DNA from 4 places in the Bradyrhizobium sp. MOS001 genome. Region 1 is predicted to be linked to each of the others. Evidence: predicted binding sites of a transcription regulator. Region 1 holds the regulator's gene; each other region holds the start of a gene.
The links. Region 1 encodes LexA, which represses DNA repair genes until DNA is damaged. Its sites were predicted from a motif close to TGTTCNNNNTGTGTTCNG; they were not measured.

Region 1 (4,209 bases):
GCGCCGGACGTCAGTCCGTACAAGCCGCCGGGGAGTTGACCGATGCTGGCCGTGGCTCTCGTCCTTCTCGTCCTCGCCATGGCCATCCTCGTACCGGTCTGTCTCGCCTTCTGGATCATGCCGCGGCGGACTTGATGCTCACCCTTCATCGCAGAGCGGATGACGCAGGATAAATCATCCTGCGCGGCCACTGTTTTGCCTCTGCGCCTGCACTCGGCTAGAACTCTCGCCGCCGATTTGCCCGAACGGGCCCAGCAGGAGTTTTCACCCGTGGCCCTGATGCCGGTTTCCGACGCGCTCGCTGCGGTGCTGGCGGGCGCAGAGCCGCTGCCTGAAGAGATGATCGCGCTCGACGCAGCCTTCCACCGCGTGCTCGCGCGCGACGTCGCCGCGCGGCGCACGCAGCCGCCGCAGGCGATGTCGGCAATGGACGGCTATGCGGTGCGCGCGGTCGATGCGGCGAAGATCGACTCCCAGCTCACCCTGATTGGCGAGGTCGCGGCGGGCCGCCCGTTTGCGGGATCGGTCGGCGCCGGCGAGGCCGTGCGTATCTTCACCGGCGGTGTCGTTCCCGATGGCGCTGATGCGGTCGTGATCCAGGAGGACACGATCGCGGACGGCAAGCGCATAACGATCAAGGAAGCCGCCGTAACGGGGCGGCACATCCGCCCCGCCGGCGTCGACTTCTCGGAAGGCGACGTGCTGCTGCGCAAGGGAGCCCGGCTCACCGAGCGCGACCTCGCGCTCGCCGCCGGCATGAATTACCCGCAATTGCCAGTCCGGCGACGCCCGAAGGTCGCGATCCTCGCGACCGGCGACGAGCTGGTGATGCCGGGTACGACGCCGGGCCACGGCCAGATCGTCTATTCCAACGGCTACGCCCTGCACGCGCTCGCCCGCAGCGAGGGCGCCGATACCATCGACCTCGGCGTTGCCGCCGATACGCTGGAGGCCACCACGGCCGGCATCGGCCGCGCGCGGGAGAGCGGCGCCGACATCCTGATCACGACCGGCGGCGCGTCGGTCGGGGACCACGATCTGGTCCAGCAGGCGCTGAGGGACGAAGGTATCTCGATGGCGTTCTGGAAGATAGCGATGCGGCCGGGCAAGCCGATGATGAACGGGCGGCTCGGCGCGATGCGCGTGATCGGCCTGCCCGGCAATCCCGTGTCATCCTACGTTTGCGGCTTCCTGTTCATGGTGCCGTTGATTCGCGCGCTTTCGGGCCGTTCGATGATTCATCACCGCCGCGAACGCGCGGTGCTCGGCCGCGATGTCGGCGCCAACGACCAGCGCGAGGATTACCTGCGCGCACGCCTCGAGCTCCGCGATGACGGCACGCTCGTCGCCCTTCCGGTCAATCACCAGGATTCCTCGCTGCTTGCGAATCTCGCTGCGGCACAGGCACTTCTCGTGCGCGCGCCATTCGCGTCGAAGGCCGAAGCCGGCACGCCTTGCGAGGTCTTGCGGCTGCCCGTCTGAGCGCTTCGTTCGCGTGCGTTCCGCGAACTTTGTCGCGTTCACGGTAAATTAAGCAGTTGCGGAACATGTATCGAACATATAGTGTCTGTTCATGATTTGTTTCGAGAATGTAGCGGCTTACTGCTGAATTCAGCGTCTCGGAATCGAACGACATCAACCGGGGGATTTTGGTCGAGATGTTAACGCGCAAACAATACGAGCTCCTGCGGTTCATCAGCGAACGGCTGAAGGAAAGCGGCGTGCCGCCCTCCTTCGATGAGATGAAGGACGCGCTCGACCTGCGCTCGAAATCGGGCATCCATCGCCTGATCACTGCGCTCGAGGAGCGCGGCTTCATCCGGCGCCTGCCCAACCGGGCCCGCGCCATCGAGGTGATCAAGCTGCCCGAGCTTCAGGCCGCTGCCGGCAGCCGCCGCGGCTTCACGCCGAGCGTCATCGAAGGCAATCTCGGCAAGGTCCGCACGACTTCGAGCCCGCCGGCGGACGAGGGCGAGCGCCCCGTCGCGGTCCCCGTGATGGGCCGCATCGCGGCCGGTACGCCGATCGAGGCCTTGCAGACCCGCAGCCACACCATCAGCGTACCGCCTGACATGCTCGGCTCGGGCGAACATTACGCGCTCGAAGTGCGCGGCGATTCCATGGTCGAGGCCGGCATTCTCGACGGCGACATGGCGCTGATCCAGCGCAACGAGAGCGCCGATACCGGCGATATCGTGGTGGCGCTGATCGACGACGAGGAGGCGACGCTCAAGCGCTTCCGCCGCCGCGGCGCCTCGATCGCGCTCGAGCCCGCCAATGCGGCCTATGAGGTCCGCATTCTGCCGCCCAACCGGGTGAAGATCCAGGGCAAGCTGATCGGGCTGTACCGGAAGTATTGATACCGGACGTGCCGGTATCGGTTATTTGGCGCCCCGCGCGCTTTCGATCGGCGGCGCCGATCCGAGATTGGAGCGGACGATTGTCCGCTTCCGCTGGATAGTCTTTCTGGTTTCGCGCAGATTATCCGGCCCCTCCTCCAGCGGTAAATCCTCGGCACGCCGCACGAAGCAGCCCTGCTTCGCGGCCTTCAGGTTCGAGGAGAAGTCATGCGCCGGATCGTTCTGAGCACAATTGCTGTGGCGCTGATCGCAGCATCAGCGTCGCAAGCCTTGGACGTACAAGCCTTGGACGTACAAGCCTTGGCCGTGCAAGCCTTGGCCGTGCAAGCCTTGGCCGCGCAATCGCGGCCCCATGTCCGCAAGGACACCGCCGTAAGCGAGCAAGTCCGCAAGGCCCTCGACGCCGTCGACCAACCGTCGCGGCCGGGCTGGCACTATTCCGGCTGGTCGGCGCCTGCGGGGCGCTGACACGCGCCTGCAGAATGCAAAGGGGCGGGCTTTGTTCCTGGCGGATTCGGGAAAGTTAATGTGATTGCGGCCTGCGGCGGCGAGCCGTAGATTTGCCTACAACCCGGCAGAACGTTTGGTATTTCCACTCTGATAGAGGCCTGCGCCTCGATTAAGAGACGTGGGTCGCCATCCCTGCATGAGGAGCACCCGATGTGTGACTACAGCCTGCATGCCGTCGCGTCGCGTCCCGCCGAAGTCGGCGAGACGATCGTCACGACAACTTTCCGCGGCACCTCGACGCGCGGCTTTGCCTCCGCGGCCGATCCGACCGTCGCGGTCTGCCTGCTCCCGGGAACGGAGCTCGCCTTCGCCGACAACGTCCGCTACGACAATCGCTGGATCTGGACGCGCACCGTCAATTCGCGCGTCGGCAAGTTCGGCAAGATCGATCCGCACATTCCCGATCGCCATCATGATGCGATCGAATTCCCCGACGGCAAATCCGTGCTGGTGACGCAGCTGGTCGAAGGCCAGCGTGCGACCGTGCTGCAGCTACCGGTGACCCAGCCGCTCGGCGATCGCGAGCACAAGCCGCAGACCATCACCGACAGCCGGCCAACCATCACCCGCCTGCCGATCGGCTGACATCGCCATTCCCGACCGGCAGGTCGGGCCAGGATTGAAAATCGCCATCGCCGGCCGAGGCCGGCGAGATGGTGTTGCTCGTGCCCCGCGAAACGCCATCGGGCGGACCACGCCGTTGCGCCTCCCACCGCACGAAGTTTGCGCTGTCCTGCCTGAATTTTGAACGTCCGTTCCGCAGCCAAATGGCCGATGCTTGGTGCGGTTTGGGACGGCGGGCACGTTCGATGAAGACCTTCATTCGCGTCGTTGAACTCTGGGTGCCTGACCGCACGCGCATGCGGCTGGAATTCGGCGGCGGCCTCTACGGCGAAGGGTTGTCCGCGTTTAGGGACGTGAGCGAAGATTTGCACTTCGCATATGACGAGGGGCTTCCCGGCAAGGCCTGGGCCAGCGGCCACCCTGTGATCCTCACCAGATTCACCGATTCCTATTTCAAGCGGACCGATCAGGCCATCGCCGCCGGGCTGACCTGCGGCGTGGCGGTGCCCGTGTTTTCAGGCGAATTCCTGCAAGCCGTCATGGTGCTGTTCTGCGGCGATGACGAGGCCCATGTCGGCGCGATCGAGCTCTGGCACAACGATGCCGAAACCTCCCACGAGATGGGGCTCGTCGACGGCTATTACGGCACCGCCGACATGTTCGAATTCAACTCCCGCCACACCAGATTTCCGCGCGGCTTCGGCCTTCCAGGCCGCATCTGGAAAGCCAGCCTGCCGCTGATCATCAAGGACCTGCACGATGCCAGGAGTTTTCT
Region 2 (4,209 bases), on a different contig from region 1:
GTCAGCGCTCATGCCGACATTGAGCACGCGCGCGCCGCGGGTGACGATGCTTTCCAGCTCTTCGATGGTGTAAAAATTGAGCCGGACCGGGATGCCGAAGCGGTCGCGCAAGGGATTGGTGAGGAGGCCGGCGCGCGTGGTAGCGCCGACGAGCGTGAATTTCGACAGCTCGATCTTCACCGAGCGTGCCGCCGGGCCCTCGCCGATGATCAGGTCGAGCTGAAAGTCCTCCATCGCGGGATAGAGCACCTCTTCCACCGCCGGGCTGAGCCGATGGATCTCGTCGATGAAGAGCACGTCGCGCTCTTCGAGGTTGGTGAGGAGTGCGGCGAGATCGCCGGCCTTGGCGATCACCGGACCCGAGGTGGCGCGAAAGCCGACGCCGAGCTCCTTGGCGACGATCTGCGCCAGCGTGGTCTTGCCGAGGCCAGGGGGGCCTACGAACAGCACGTGATCCAGCGCCTCGCCGCGCTTGCGCGCCGCCTCGATGAAGATCGAGAGGTTCTTGCGCGCCTGCTGCTGGCCGACGAAGTCGGACAGCGATTGCGGACGTAGCGCGGTGTCGCCGACGTCATCGGAGCGGCGCTCGGGCGTGACGATGCGTGGGGGAGTGGTCATGCGGGCAGGATAACACGATGCAGCGGTTTCGCGAGCCACCAGCACAGGCTGGCCGGAATGACGGCGACGACGGCGAGCATCGCCGAAAGCTTCAGCGCCTCGGGCGCGGAACGGACACTCGGCACGATCACCGCCGAGGTTTCGGAGGGCACGACGAACATGCCAACCATGACGAAGCCGGCCGCGCCCACGGCCGCGGCGAGCCACGCCATCCAGATCATGTTGAGATCGGCGTAGACCGCCGCCAACGCAAATATCAGGCCGGCGACGACTGCAGGAAGGAACGAGGCGAGAATCGTGACGATGGCCAACAGCACGACCGCGATCGAAACCAGGGCACGCAGTGCTTCCAGTTCGAGGAACACGAGAAACATCTGCAGCACCGCGGCGCCGAGCGCCGTTACCGTCACAGCAATCAACGCGGCGGTCGTCAGCGGCCCGACAATGGAGAAAATCACGACGATACCGGCCACGCGCGAAAGGCGACGAAACAGGGCGGCGACGGGATTGGCGTGGGCCGCGCTCACTTCGACAGCTCCTTCAGGCCTAGCCGGATGAGTTGCGCGGTCTCGGCGCTCTCGCCCGCGCTGCGCGATGCGGATGCAATAGCGGCAGCCGCCTGCGGCTGGCCGTAGCCGAGATTGACCAGCGCAGAGATCGCATCTGCCACCGGGCGCGGCGCGCGCTGGTCGTCGACGGCGCCGGCGAGATGCACGACGGCGGGATCGACATTGGCGAAAGCAGGCGCCTTGTCCTTCAGCTCGGTAACGATGCGCTCGGCAACCTTGGGGCCGACGCCCGGCGTGCGTGCCACCGCGGCCTTATCGCGCAGCGCAATCGCGTTGGCGAGGTCGGAAGGCGCCAGCGTGCCGAGCACGGCAAGCGCGACCTTGGCGCCGACGCCCTGCACGGTCTGAAGCAGGCGAAACCATTCGCGCTCCTGGTCGGTGCGGAAGCCGAACAGTTTTATTTGATCCTCGCGGACATAGGTCTCGATCGACAGCACCGCGGCCTCGCCGGGCGAGGGTAGATGCTGCAGCGTGCGGGCCGAGCAATGCACCTGATAGCCAACGCCGCCGACGTCGAGGAGCACATAATCCTCGCCGTAGGAATCGATCAGGCCTTTGAGCTTGCCGATCATCTCGGGACCTCGGCTACGGCAGGCACTTCTCTCTCGTCATGGCCGGGCTTGACCCGGCCATCCACGCCTTTGACATCGGCGAGAAAGAACGTGGATGCCCGGGACAAGCCCGGGCATGACGCCGGCGATGCATGGCGATCGATCATATCCCCACCACCTTCAGCCTGAGCGCCGTGCTTTGGCGATGATGGGCGTGGGTAATGGCGATGGCGAGCGCGTCGGCGGCGTCCGCTGACGGCGGCTCGGCTTTCGGCAGCAAGATCTTCAGCATCATCGCGATCTGGTGCTTGTCGGCGTGGCCGGCGCCGACCACCGTCTTCTTGACCTGGTTCGGCGCGTATTCGGCGACGGTAATGCCGAACATCGCGGGCGCCAGCATGGCGACGCCGCGGGCCTGGCCGAGCTTCAGCGTCGCGACGCCGTCCTTGTTCACAAAGGTCTGCTCGACCGCGGCTTCCATCGGCTTGTGACCGGACAGGACGGCCGCAAGCCCCTCATGGATTGCGAGCAGCCGGCTCGCCAGCGGCAAATCGTCCGGTGGTTCCACCGAGCCGCAGGCGACGTAGATCAAACGATTGCCCTCGGCCTCGATCACGCCCCAGCCGGTGCGGCGCAGGCCGGGGTCGATGCCGATGATGCGAACGGGGCCACGAATCGGGAGCGCAGTCATGGGCCAGTGATAGCGGCTGGCTGCGGTGGGGGAAACAGAAACAGAACGGAAGTAACAGGGGAAGTGGGGTGTCGCGATTGGGTGCCCGCGATGACGACCACAAGACACGCGGTCATACCCCGCGAAAGCGGGGTATCCAGTACGCCGCGGCTTCTCCGTTTCCCTCTGACGTCTCTGGAATACTGGGTCGCCCGGTCAAGCCGGGCGACGACAGCAGAATCTGGGGCTGGTGGCGACCTCAGCCGCCCATCTTCGCCAACAGCGCGTCCGACACCTCGAAATTGGCGTAGACGTGCTGGACGTCGTCGTGCTCGTTGAGCAGGTCCATCAGCTTCAAAAGCTTCTCGCCGGTCTCGTCGTCGACCGCGACCGTATTCTGCGGCTTCCAGATCAGGGCGGCCTTGCGCGGCTCGCCGAACTTGGCTTCCAGCGCCTTGGCGACGTCGCGATAGCCTTCGGTCGAGGCGTAGATCTCGTGTCCGCCTTCGCTCGATACGACGTCGTCGGCGCCGGCCTCGATCGCGGCATCCAGCACGGCGTCGTCGGAGGCGACGCTGCGGTCGTATTCGATGATGCCGGTGCGGTCGAACATGAAGGAGACCGAGCCGGTTTCGCCGAGATTGCCGCCCGATTTGGTGAAGAAGGAGCGGATGTCGGAGGCGGCGCGGTTGCGGTTGTCGGTCAGCGCCTCGACGATGACGGCGACGCCGCCGGGGCCGTAACCCTCGTAGCGGATCTCGTCATAGTTCTCGCCCTCATTGCCGAGCGCCTTCTTGACGGCGCGCTCGATATTGTCCTTCGGCATGTTCTCCTGGCGCGCCGCGATGATGGCGGCGCGCAGGCGCGGGTTCATGTTGGGGTCGGGCGTGCCCAGCTTGGCCGCGACGGTGATTTCCCGCGCCAGCTTGCCGAACAGCTTCGACTTCTGGGCATCCTGCCGCCCCTTGCGGTGCATGATGTTCTTGAATTGGGAATGTCCGGCCATGCGTGTCTCGTCAGGAATCGTGCGCCAAAGGTGAGCGTGGGAAGCGCGGCCTTATAGGCCGCCAACCCACCGGAATGAAAGAGGCTCTACGACTTTAAGGTAATACCGTAGTGGCCCGTGCCCAAGAGTCGGCATCAGTCAGGCACCGTTAACCCTGATTTCATTCCGGCTTGCGAAAATAGCAACCGCCCGTTCCCCGACAAGAGTGACCTGATGGCGTTCGCATTGTTCCGGAAGCGTCTGCCCGACTTGTCCGCGCCCGTGGCACCCCCACAGGCCGCGCCGTCGCCGGTCGATCCCGCGCCTGCCCCGTCGGCCGAGGGCGATTCCGCCAGGGAAATCCTGGAACTGCTGGAACTCGAGCTCGGCGCCATGATCCGCCAGCTCGAGCGGGCCGCCAATTCGGTCGCCGGCGGCGCGGAGGCGACCGCGGCAACGCTCGCGGATATTCGCGGGCGCACCGACGCCCTCACCGGCCGCACCAATGCGGCGCAATCGACCGCCTCCACCTTCGCCCACGCCGCCGACAAGTTCACCCAGTCCGCCCAAGGCATCGGCGCGCAGGTGCGCGAGGCCGGCAAGCTCGCCGACGAAGCCAGCGCTGCGGCGCAGGAAGCCCGCGCCAATGTCGACCGCCTGCGCGAATCCTCCGCCGCCATCGGCAATGTCGTCAATCTGATTGCGCAGATTGCGCGGCAGACGACGCTGCTCGCGCTCAACTCGACCATCGAGGCCGCGCGTGCGGGCGCGGCCGGCAAGGGCTTTGCGGTCGTCGCCACCGAAGTGAAGGCGCTC
Region 3 (4,209 bases), on a different contig from region 1:
ACGGCGAGCGCGCGGGATCGGTGAGTGCCAGCAGCAGGATCGCGATGATCAGCAGCAATTGCGAGAACAGCAGCCAGCCGCGCCGCCGTCCGAACGCGCGGGTGAACAGCGGCACATGCAGCGCATCCACCAGCGGCGCCCACAGGAATTTCAGCGTGTAGGGCGTGCCGACCAGCGCAAACAGCCCGATGGTCTTGAGGTCGACCCCGGCCTCGCGCATCCACACCAGGAGCGTGGAGCCCGACAGCGCCAGCGGCAGCCCGGACGAGAAGCCGAGGAACAGTACGATCAGCACCCGCGGTTGCAGGTACACGGCCAGGCCGTCACGCCAGGAGGTGGGGGCCGTGTCGGGGCTGGCAGGGGAGGTCGCGTCGGGTGCGGTCATGGGGAGGTGTTAGCAGATTCTGGCTGCCACAAGTGAGGTGTCGTCGCCCGGTCAAGCCGGGCGACGACAGTGTGCCTCAAAACTCACTCCCCCGCCTGGAGCTTCCTCGGGAACAGCTCCGCGGCACCGGTTGCCACCAGATGCGGCCCCTCCGGCGCATCGGTCTTGCTGAAATCGAGCTCCTCGATTCTCCCTGCGCGCTTCTCGATCTTGTCGGCGGAGATCAGCACCTGCCGCACGTCCTCGTTCGCGTCGGCAAAATGCTTCTGGAGCTTCAGCACGCGGTCGCGCAGGCGGCCCAAATCGTCGCCGAGCTTGATCACCTCGGTGCGGATCTGGTCGGCGGCGTCGCGCATGCGCGCGTCTTTCATGATCTGCTGCATCACCTGGATCGCGAGCATCAGCAGCGAAGGCGACACCAGCACGACGCGGGCGCGATAGGCCTTCTGGATCACGTCGTCGAAACCGTCATGGATCTCGGCATAGACCGATTCCGACGGCACGAACATCAGTGCCATCTCCTGGGTCTCGCCGGCGACGAGATATTTGTCGGCGATGTCGCTGACATGCTTCATCACGTCGCCGCGCAGCCGCTGCGTGGCGATGCGCTTCTCCTCGTCGGTGCGCGCATCGTGCAGCGCGGTCATCGCCTCCAGCGGAAATTTTGCGTCGATGCAGAGCGGCCGCTGGTCGGGCAGGAACACCACGCAGTCCGGCCGCTTTCCCGTCGAGAGCGTGAACTGGAACTCGTAGGCGCCCTTCGGCAAGCCGTCCTGGACGATCGCCTCCATCCGCGCCTGGCCGAAGGCGCCGCGCGACTGCTTGTTGGCGAGCACGTCGCGCAAGGTCGTCACCTGCGTGGTGAGGTCGGTCAGGTTCTTGTGCGCGTTGTCGATGATGCCGAGCCGCTCGTGCAGGGCGCGCAGGCTCTCCATGGTGTTGCGCGTCGAGTGTTCCATCGACTGGCCGACCCGATGGGTCACCGAATCCAGCCGCTCGTTGACCGCGCGCGCCATGTCGGCCTGGCGGCCGGCCAGCGCCTGGGTCATGGCGTCGGCTCGGCCGGCAGCCTCGCTCTGGGCGTGCAGCACCTGGCTGAGGCGCTCCTCGAGCTCGTCCGCGCGGATGGCATTGGCCATGGCGAGTTCCGCGCCGCGCCGCCCGGATCGCGCGATCACGACCGCGATCACCACCAGCAGGATGACGACGAGGGCGCCGAAGCCGATCAGCGCATCGATGGTGCGGACCGGCCAGTCGCCAGCCAGGAAAATGATCTCGTTCATGGCGGCCCTTGTAGCCGATTCGACACTCTCCGCGAACGAATAGCGAACGCTTATGGTTAATAGCCCCCTAATTTTTATGGTTAACGAAACCTGAAGTTTTATGGTTAGCGGAGGGTTAACGGAGTTCCTCGCCGCATTGACCGCATCCGGCATGCGGCTTAAATCGCGGCCATGGCCCTCAGAGAAATCATCATCCTGCCCGACAAGCAGCTGCGTCTGGTCTCCAAGCCGATCGAGAAGGTCACGACGGAGATCCGCAAGCTTGCCGACGACATGTTCGAGACCATGTACGACGCGCCCGGCATCGGGCTCGCGGCGATCCAGATCGCGCAGCCCTTGCGGCTGATCACCATGGACCTCGCCAAGCCTGACCCGGACGGCGAGACAAAGCCGGAGCCGCGTGTCTTCATCAACCCTGAAATTATCGCCTCCTCCGAGGATCTGTCGGTCTACGAGGAAGGCTGCCTCTCGATCCCCGAATATTACGAGGAGGTCGAAAGGCCTGCGAAGGTGCGCGTGCGCTTCACCGATCTCGACGGCAAGGTGCACGAGGAGGACGCCGAAGGCCTCTACGCCACCTGCATTCAGCACGAGATCGACCATCTCAACGGCGTGCTGTTCGTCGACTATCTCTCAAAGCTCAAGCGCGACCGCGTGATCAAGAAGTTCGAGAAAGCCGCCAAGCGCGCGGAGTAAGTCATTTGTAAGCGCTGGTGCTGCCGCGAACTCCCGTGCGCTCCCTCCCCCCTTGCGGGGGAGGGCGGGGGAGAGGGGTAGCCCAGCAAAAGGCGCCCGTCGTTTGCGAATGCCAACAATAGGGCGCCCGCGCTAACGCCGAGAGAGCGCGTCGTGTGGCACCCCTCTCCCTAGCCCTCCCCCGCAAGGGGGGAGGGAACATACCGAGTCCTTGTCATGCCCCTCCGCCTCATCTTCATGGGCACGCCCGATTTCTCCGTGCCGACGCTGCTCGAGCTGGTCTCGCATGGCCACGAGATCGCGGCGGTCTATACGCGCGCGCCCAAGCCCGGCGGACGGCGCGGCCTGCAATTGCAGCCGACCCCGGTCGAGGAAGCCGCGCGAAAGCTCGGCGTTCCCGTGCTGACGCCGAAGTCGCTGAAGACGCCCGAAGCGCTCGACGAGTTTCGCGCCTTCGACGCCGATGCCGCCGTCGTCGTCGCCTACGGCATGATCCTGCCGCAGGCGATCCTCGATGCGCCGAAGCTCGGCTGTTACAATCTGCACGCTTCGCTGCTGCCGCGCTGGCGCGGCGCCGCGCCGATCAACCGCGCGATCATGGAAGGCGATGCCGAGAGCGGCGTCATGGTGATGAAGATGGATGTCGGTCTCGACACCGGTGACGTCGCCATGGCCGAGCGCATGGCGATTCCCGACAACATGACCGCGGTCGATCTGCATGACCGCCTCTCCCGGCTCGGTGCCGATCTGATGGTGCGCGCGATGGCCGCGCTCGCCCGCGGCGGGCTCCAGCTCAAGAAGCAGAGCGCGGATGGCGTCACCTACGCCGCCAAGATCGACAAGGCCGAAGCGCGGATCGAATGGACCAAGCCGGCGCACGCCGTGCTGCGCCACATCCACGGCCTGTCGCCGTTTCCCGGCGCCTGGGCCGAGCTTGAGAATGCGCGCGTAAAAATCCTGCGCTGCGAGTTGGCGAAGGGCTCCGGTGCACCCGGCGAGGTGCTCGACGACCAGCTCACGATTGCCTGCGGCGAGGGCGCGATCCGCATCCTCGAGCTCCAGCGCGAGGGCAAGGCGCGGATGCAGGCCACGGACTTTTTGCGCGGCGTGCCGGTGAAGCCGGGAGCCAAATTCACGTAGCGCTGTCATACCCCGCGAAGGCGGGGTATCCAGTACGCCGAGGCTTCTCGGCTGAACAGAGATGTCTCGGAGTACTGGATCGCCCGGTCAAGCCGGGCGATGACACCACCCGGATTGAGATGCCCCGCTACAAGCTCACCATCGAATATGACGGCGCGCCGTTCTTCGGCTGGCAGGTGCAGGACACGCTGCCTTCCGTGCAGGGCGCGTTAGAGGCGGCGGTGAAGGCGATGACCGGCGCGGATCTGCGCGTGCACGGTGCGGGCCGCACCGATGCCGGCGTGCATGCGCGCGGCCAGGTCGCGCATGTCGACATCGACAAGCAGTTTCCGCCGGGCCGTTTTCGCGATGGTCTCAACGCGCATCTGCGCCCGCATCCAATTGCGGTGCTGGAGGCCGAGATCGTCCCTGACACCTTCGAGGCGCGGTTCTCGGCCGTGAAGCGGCACTACCGCTACCGCGTCGTCAACACCCGCGCCAATCTCGCGCTTGATATCGGTCACGCCTGGCGCGTGCCGCGCCGGCTCGATGCCGATGCGATGCATGCGGCGGCACAACGTCTGCTCGGCAAACACGACTTCACGACGTTTCGCGACACCGAGTGCCAGGCCAAGTCGCCGGAGAAAACGCTCGACCAGCTCGACGTGCACCGCGACGGCCGCGAGATCACGATTCTTACGTCGGCGCGCTCCTTCCTGCACAGCC
Region 4 (4,209 bases), on a different contig from region 1:
CAAACAGCTCGGCTTCGCCGCCTTGTACGGTCCAGGTGACATCGGTTGGCTGCACATGATGCAGCACGAGGCTACGCGCGGCTTTGCGCCAGCCGTCGAAATCGGTTTCGGTGTCGAGGGTGATGTACTGCATCAGAAGCCAAACCCCAATTGTGTTGCCTTCGGCTTGAACCGTTCGATCAGCCGCGCCTCGTCGAGGCGATGCGGCGCGGGCCGGTGATCGCTGAGGACGATGAATGGCAGCGCCTTGTTGCGGGGCACATGCAGCCGCGCGAGATCGGAGAGGCGGATCGTGGTGGTGCGCCGCGTCGCGATGATGCGTTCGACCGCCTTGGTGCCGAAGCCCGGCACGCGCAACAGCTCCTCGCGGCTGGCGCGGTTGACGTCGAGCGGGAAGCGGTCGCGATGGCGCAGCGCCCAGGCGAGCTTCGGATCGATGTCGAGCGGCAGCATCGCGCTGTCGTCAACGATCTCCGCAACGTCGAAACCGTAGAACCGCATCAGCCAGTCGGCCTGGTAAAGCCGGTGCTCGCGCAGCAGCGGCGGCTGTACCAGAGGCAAAGCGCGGCTGGCATCGGGGATCGGGCTGAAGGCGGAGTAATAGACGCGCCGCAGCCGGTAGGAGCCATAGAGATTGGAGCTGGTGTGCAGGATGGTGTGATCAGAGGCCGCGTCGGCGCCGACGATCATCTGTGTGCTCTGTCCGGCGGGCGCGAAGCGCTGCGGCCTGGCCTTCGTCTTTGTGCTGCGGTTTTCCTCGGCCTCGTCGAGCTTCAGCCGCAGCCGGCCCATGGTGCGGCGGATCGCGCGCACATCCTTTTCCGGTGCGTATTGCTGCAGGCTCGTCTCCTCAGGCATCTCGATGTTGATGGAGAGGCGATCTGCATATTTGCCGGCTTCCGCGATCAGCGCGTCGTCGGCCTCGGGAATGGTCTTGAGATGGATGTAGCCGCGGAAGTGATGCTCCTCGCGCAGTTTGCGCGCGACGCTGACCACCTGCTCCATGGTGTAGTCGGGGCTGCGGATGATGCCGGAGGAGAGAAACAGGCCCTCGATGTAATTGCGCCGGTAGAAGTCGAGCGTGAGCTTGACCACTTCGTCGATGGTGAAGCGGGCACGCGGCACGTTGGAGGAGGCGCGGTTGACGCAATAAAGGCAGTCGTAATTGCAGGCGTTGGTCAGGAGCACTTTGAGCAGCGAGATGCAGCGTCCGTCCGGCGCGTAGGAATGGCAGATGCCCATGCCCGGCGCGGTCGAGCCCATGCCCTTGCCATCGCTGGAATCCCGCTTCTCGGTGCCGCTGGAGGCGCACGACGCGTCGTATTTGGCGGCATCAGCCAGAATCTCCAGCTTGCGTTGTACGTCCATCGTGGAATCCCTTTGATTCAGCTTACGAATCCGGATGAGCACCAATTCGATTGACTCCCCGGCCGCTGTTAGCTTTATATTAGAACATATCATGAACAAATGAGCCAGCCGTAGGTTCTTATTTTTGAGAACCTCGGCAATCACCTCTGAAGGAGCGGCGTATATGAGCGGCGCACGGATGAACGCGCTTGCGACCTTGCGCGGCCAGATCGAGCGCATCGAGACGGCGGAGGTCGTGCATCAGCACGATCGCGTCGCGCTCGGCCACGACGAGGTCGACAGCGCGCTGAAGGGCGGGCTCGCGCGCGCGGTGATCCACGAGGTGTTTTGCGAGGGCCGGCAGGGAACCGCCGCGACGGGTTTTGTCATGGGGCTTGCGGGGCGTGTCTCGCGGCGCCGGCCGCTGCTGTGGGTGCGGCAGGATTTTTCGGAACTCGAGACCGGCGCGCTGTCGATGAGCGGGCTTGCCGAGATCGGTCTCGATCCGCGCCGCGTGGTGATGGTGCGCGCCGCCGATGTCGAGAGCGCGTTGCGGACCTCGGCCGATGCGCTCGCCTGCGACGCGCTTGGCGCCGTTGTGCTCGAGCTCTGGGGTGAGACGCGGCAGTTCGATCTCGTGGCGAGCCGCAAGCTGACACTGGCCGCGCAAGGCTCCGGTGTCACCGGCCTGATGTTGCGGATGGCCGCGCAGCCGCTGCCCTCGACCGCGGAGACGCGGTGGATGTTGCGCGCGGCGCATTCGCCGCCGGGCCCGGCATGGAGCTCCTGGGGCGCGCCGCGCTTCGATGCCGAACTCTTGCGCAATCGTCATGGCCCGTGCGGCCGGTGGATCATGGAATGGAAATGTGATGAGTGCCAGTTCTCTGAACCGTCGACGTATCCTCAGCCTGTGGCTGCCGCGCCTGCCCATCGATCGGATTCAGCGGTTCTTCGGCGCGCTGGGTAAGACCAATGATCCGAGCATCGTTGTCATCAAGGACAACAATGCGCTGGTGATCCATGCGCTGGACGAAGCCGCCGAGCGCCTCGGCTTGCACATCGGCCAGCCCCTGGCCAATGCACGGGCGATGTGTCCGGACTTGAAAGTGTTCGACGCCGATGTCGTGGCCGATGCGAAGACGCTCAGCGACGTCGCCGACTGGTGCGACCGCTTCACGCCGCTGGTGGCGCTCGATCCGCCGTACGGGCTGTTTCTGGACATCACCGGCTGCGCGCATCTGTTCGGCGGCGAGGCTGCGTTGTTGCAGACCTTCGTCCGCGCGCTCGCCCGTCAGGGTTTTGCCGTCAGCGCGGCGATCGCCGGCACCTCGGTCTGTGCGCGCACGCTGACGCGGCAGGCCTCCGGCACCATCGTCGCCGATGGCGGGGAGGCGGCGGCGATCAGCCGGCTGCCGGTATCCGCGCTTGGTGCGGGCGAGGCCATCACCACTGGTCTGCGCCGCGCCGGCCTGAAAACCATCGGCGATGTCGCCTCGCGCGAGCCGCATGAGATCACGGCGCGGTTCGGCGCGCGGTTCTCCACGCTGCTCGCGCATGCGCAGGGGCATGGCGATGCCCCGATCAATCCGCGCAAACCGCTGCCGGATTATATCGTGGAGAAGCGCTTTGCCGAACCGATCGCCACCGACACCATGATCGCGCTGACGCTGTCGCGGCTCGCCGACACGCTGATCGCGTCCATGGAGAAGCAGGGCAAGGGCGCGCGGCGCCTGGAAGCCGCCTTCTTTCGTACCGACGGCGTGGTGCGCGCGATCATGGTCGAGACCGGGCGGCCGGTGACGCAAAGCAAAGTCATCGACCGGCTGTTTCGCGAACGTCTCGATGCGCTCGCCGATCCGCTGGATCCCGGCTTTGGTTTCGACATGGTGCGGCTGTCGGCGAGCCGCACCGAGATCGTGGTGCAGGAGCAGCGCGATCTCGACGCCCATGTCCATGACAATGACGAGCTCGCCGCGCTGATCGACCGCATCGCCGCGCGCATCGGCGGAAAGCGCGTCGTCGTGCATTTGCCTGAGGATACCCATATCCCCGAATGTGCGGTGCTGGCCGCGCCTGCCCAGCACCATCTCGCCGTGGCCATGCAGGCCGAATGGCCGGCGCGCGCCGAGAGCGAGCCGCCGCTGCGCCCCCTGCGGCTGTTCGACAGACCGGAGCCGATCAAGGTGCCGTTCGCGACCGTGCCGGACGGCCCGCCGCATCAGTTCACCTGGCGGCGTGCGCTGCATGCGGTGGTGCGGGTGGAAGGGCCCGAGCGCATCGCGATGGAATGGTGGCGGCAGGACGGCAAGCAATTGACGCGGGATTATTTCCGCATCGAGGATGCCGAAGGCCTGCGCTTCTGGATCTTTCGCGACGGTCTTTACGAAGGAGAGGTGTTCGACGACGAAGGCAAACCCATTCCCCCCAACTGGTATGTGCACGGTCTCTTCGCATGACCACGCCCGCTTATGCCGAGATCGGCATCACCACCAACTTCTCCTTCCTGCGCGGCGGCTCGGATCCGCGCGCCTATGTGCATCAGGCGAGCATCCTCGGCATTCCCGTGATCGGCATTGCCGACCACAACACGCTCGCCGGCGTGGTGCGCGCCTACAAGGAGCTCGACAATGACAAGGTGCTGCACAAGCCGAAATTGCTGATCGGCGCGCGCATCGTCTTCATCGACGGCACGCCCGACATTTTTGTCTATCCGCGCGACCGCGCCGCCTATGGCCGGCTGTGCCAGCTCCTCACCAGAGGCAAGCGCGGCGACGACATCACGCGGATCGAGAAGGGCGAATGCCATCTCTCTTTTGCCGACCTTCTTGAGTTTTCCGAGGGCCAGCTCCTGATCCTGACGCT

Region 2: ruvC (crossover junction endodeoxyribonuclease RuvC) is a predicted target of LexA. The motif match lies at 2,460-2,477, and genes of this name have one in related genera.
Region 3: rmuC (DNA recombination protein RmuC) is a predicted target of LexA. The motif match lies at 1,700-1,717, and genes of this name have one in related genera.
Region 4: CT676_RS15435 (DNA repair protein) is a predicted target of LexA. The motif match lies at 1,449-1,466, and genes of this name have one in related genera.

The regions. Positions count from the first base shown of each region.
Region 1 covers NZ_SPVJ01000001.1:627,164-631,372, forward strand. The annotation lists gene CT676_RS03005 (hypothetical protein) at 1-39, shown strand, start outside; gene glp (gephyrin-like molybdotransferase Glp) at 271-1,482, shown strand; gene lexA (transcriptional repressor LexA) at 1,659-2,360, shown strand; gene CT676_RS03020 (hypothetical protein) at 2,568-2,828, shown strand; gene CT676_RS43850 (hypothetical protein) at 3,021-3,455, shown strand; gene CT676_RS03030 (GAF domain-containing protein) at 3,680-4,209, shown strand, end outside.
Region 2 covers NZ_SPVJ01000006.1:253,059-257,267, reverse strand. The annotation lists gene ruvB (Holliday junction branch migration DNA helicase RuvB) at 1-618, opposite strand, end outside; gene CT676_RS12200 (hypothetical protein) at 615-1,145, opposite strand; gene ruvA (Holliday junction branch migration protein RuvA) at 1,142-1,759, opposite strand; gene ruvC (crossover junction endodeoxyribonuclease RuvC) at 1,902-2,429, opposite strand; gene CT676_RS12180 (YebC/PmpR family DNA-binding transcriptional regulator) at 2,668-3,414, opposite strand; gene CT676_RS12175 (methyl-accepting chemotaxis protein) at 3,628-4,209, shown strand, end outside.
Region 3 covers NZ_SPVJ01000032.1:21,559-25,767, forward strand. The annotation lists gene CT676_RS29610 (AmpG family muropeptide MFS transporter) at 1-385, opposite strand, end outside; gene rmuC (DNA recombination protein RmuC) at 469-1,668, opposite strand; gene def (peptide deformylase) at 1,840-2,364, shown strand; gene fmt (methionyl-tRNA formyltransferase) at 2,581-3,504, shown strand; gene truA (tRNA pseudouridine(38-40) synthase TruA) at 3,624-4,209, shown strand, end outside.
Region 4 covers NZ_SPVJ01000009.1:108,852-113,060, reverse strand. The annotation lists gene CT676_RS15445 (UdgX family uracil-DNA binding protein) at 1-133, opposite strand, end outside; gene CT676_RS15440 (putative DNA modification/repair radical SAM protein) at 133-1,368, opposite strand; gene CT676_RS15435 (DNA repair protein) at 1,532-2,314, shown strand; gene CT676_RS15430 (DNA polymerase Y family protein) at 2,217-3,803, shown strand; gene CT676_RS15425 (error-prone DNA polymerase) at 3,800-4,209, shown strand, end outside.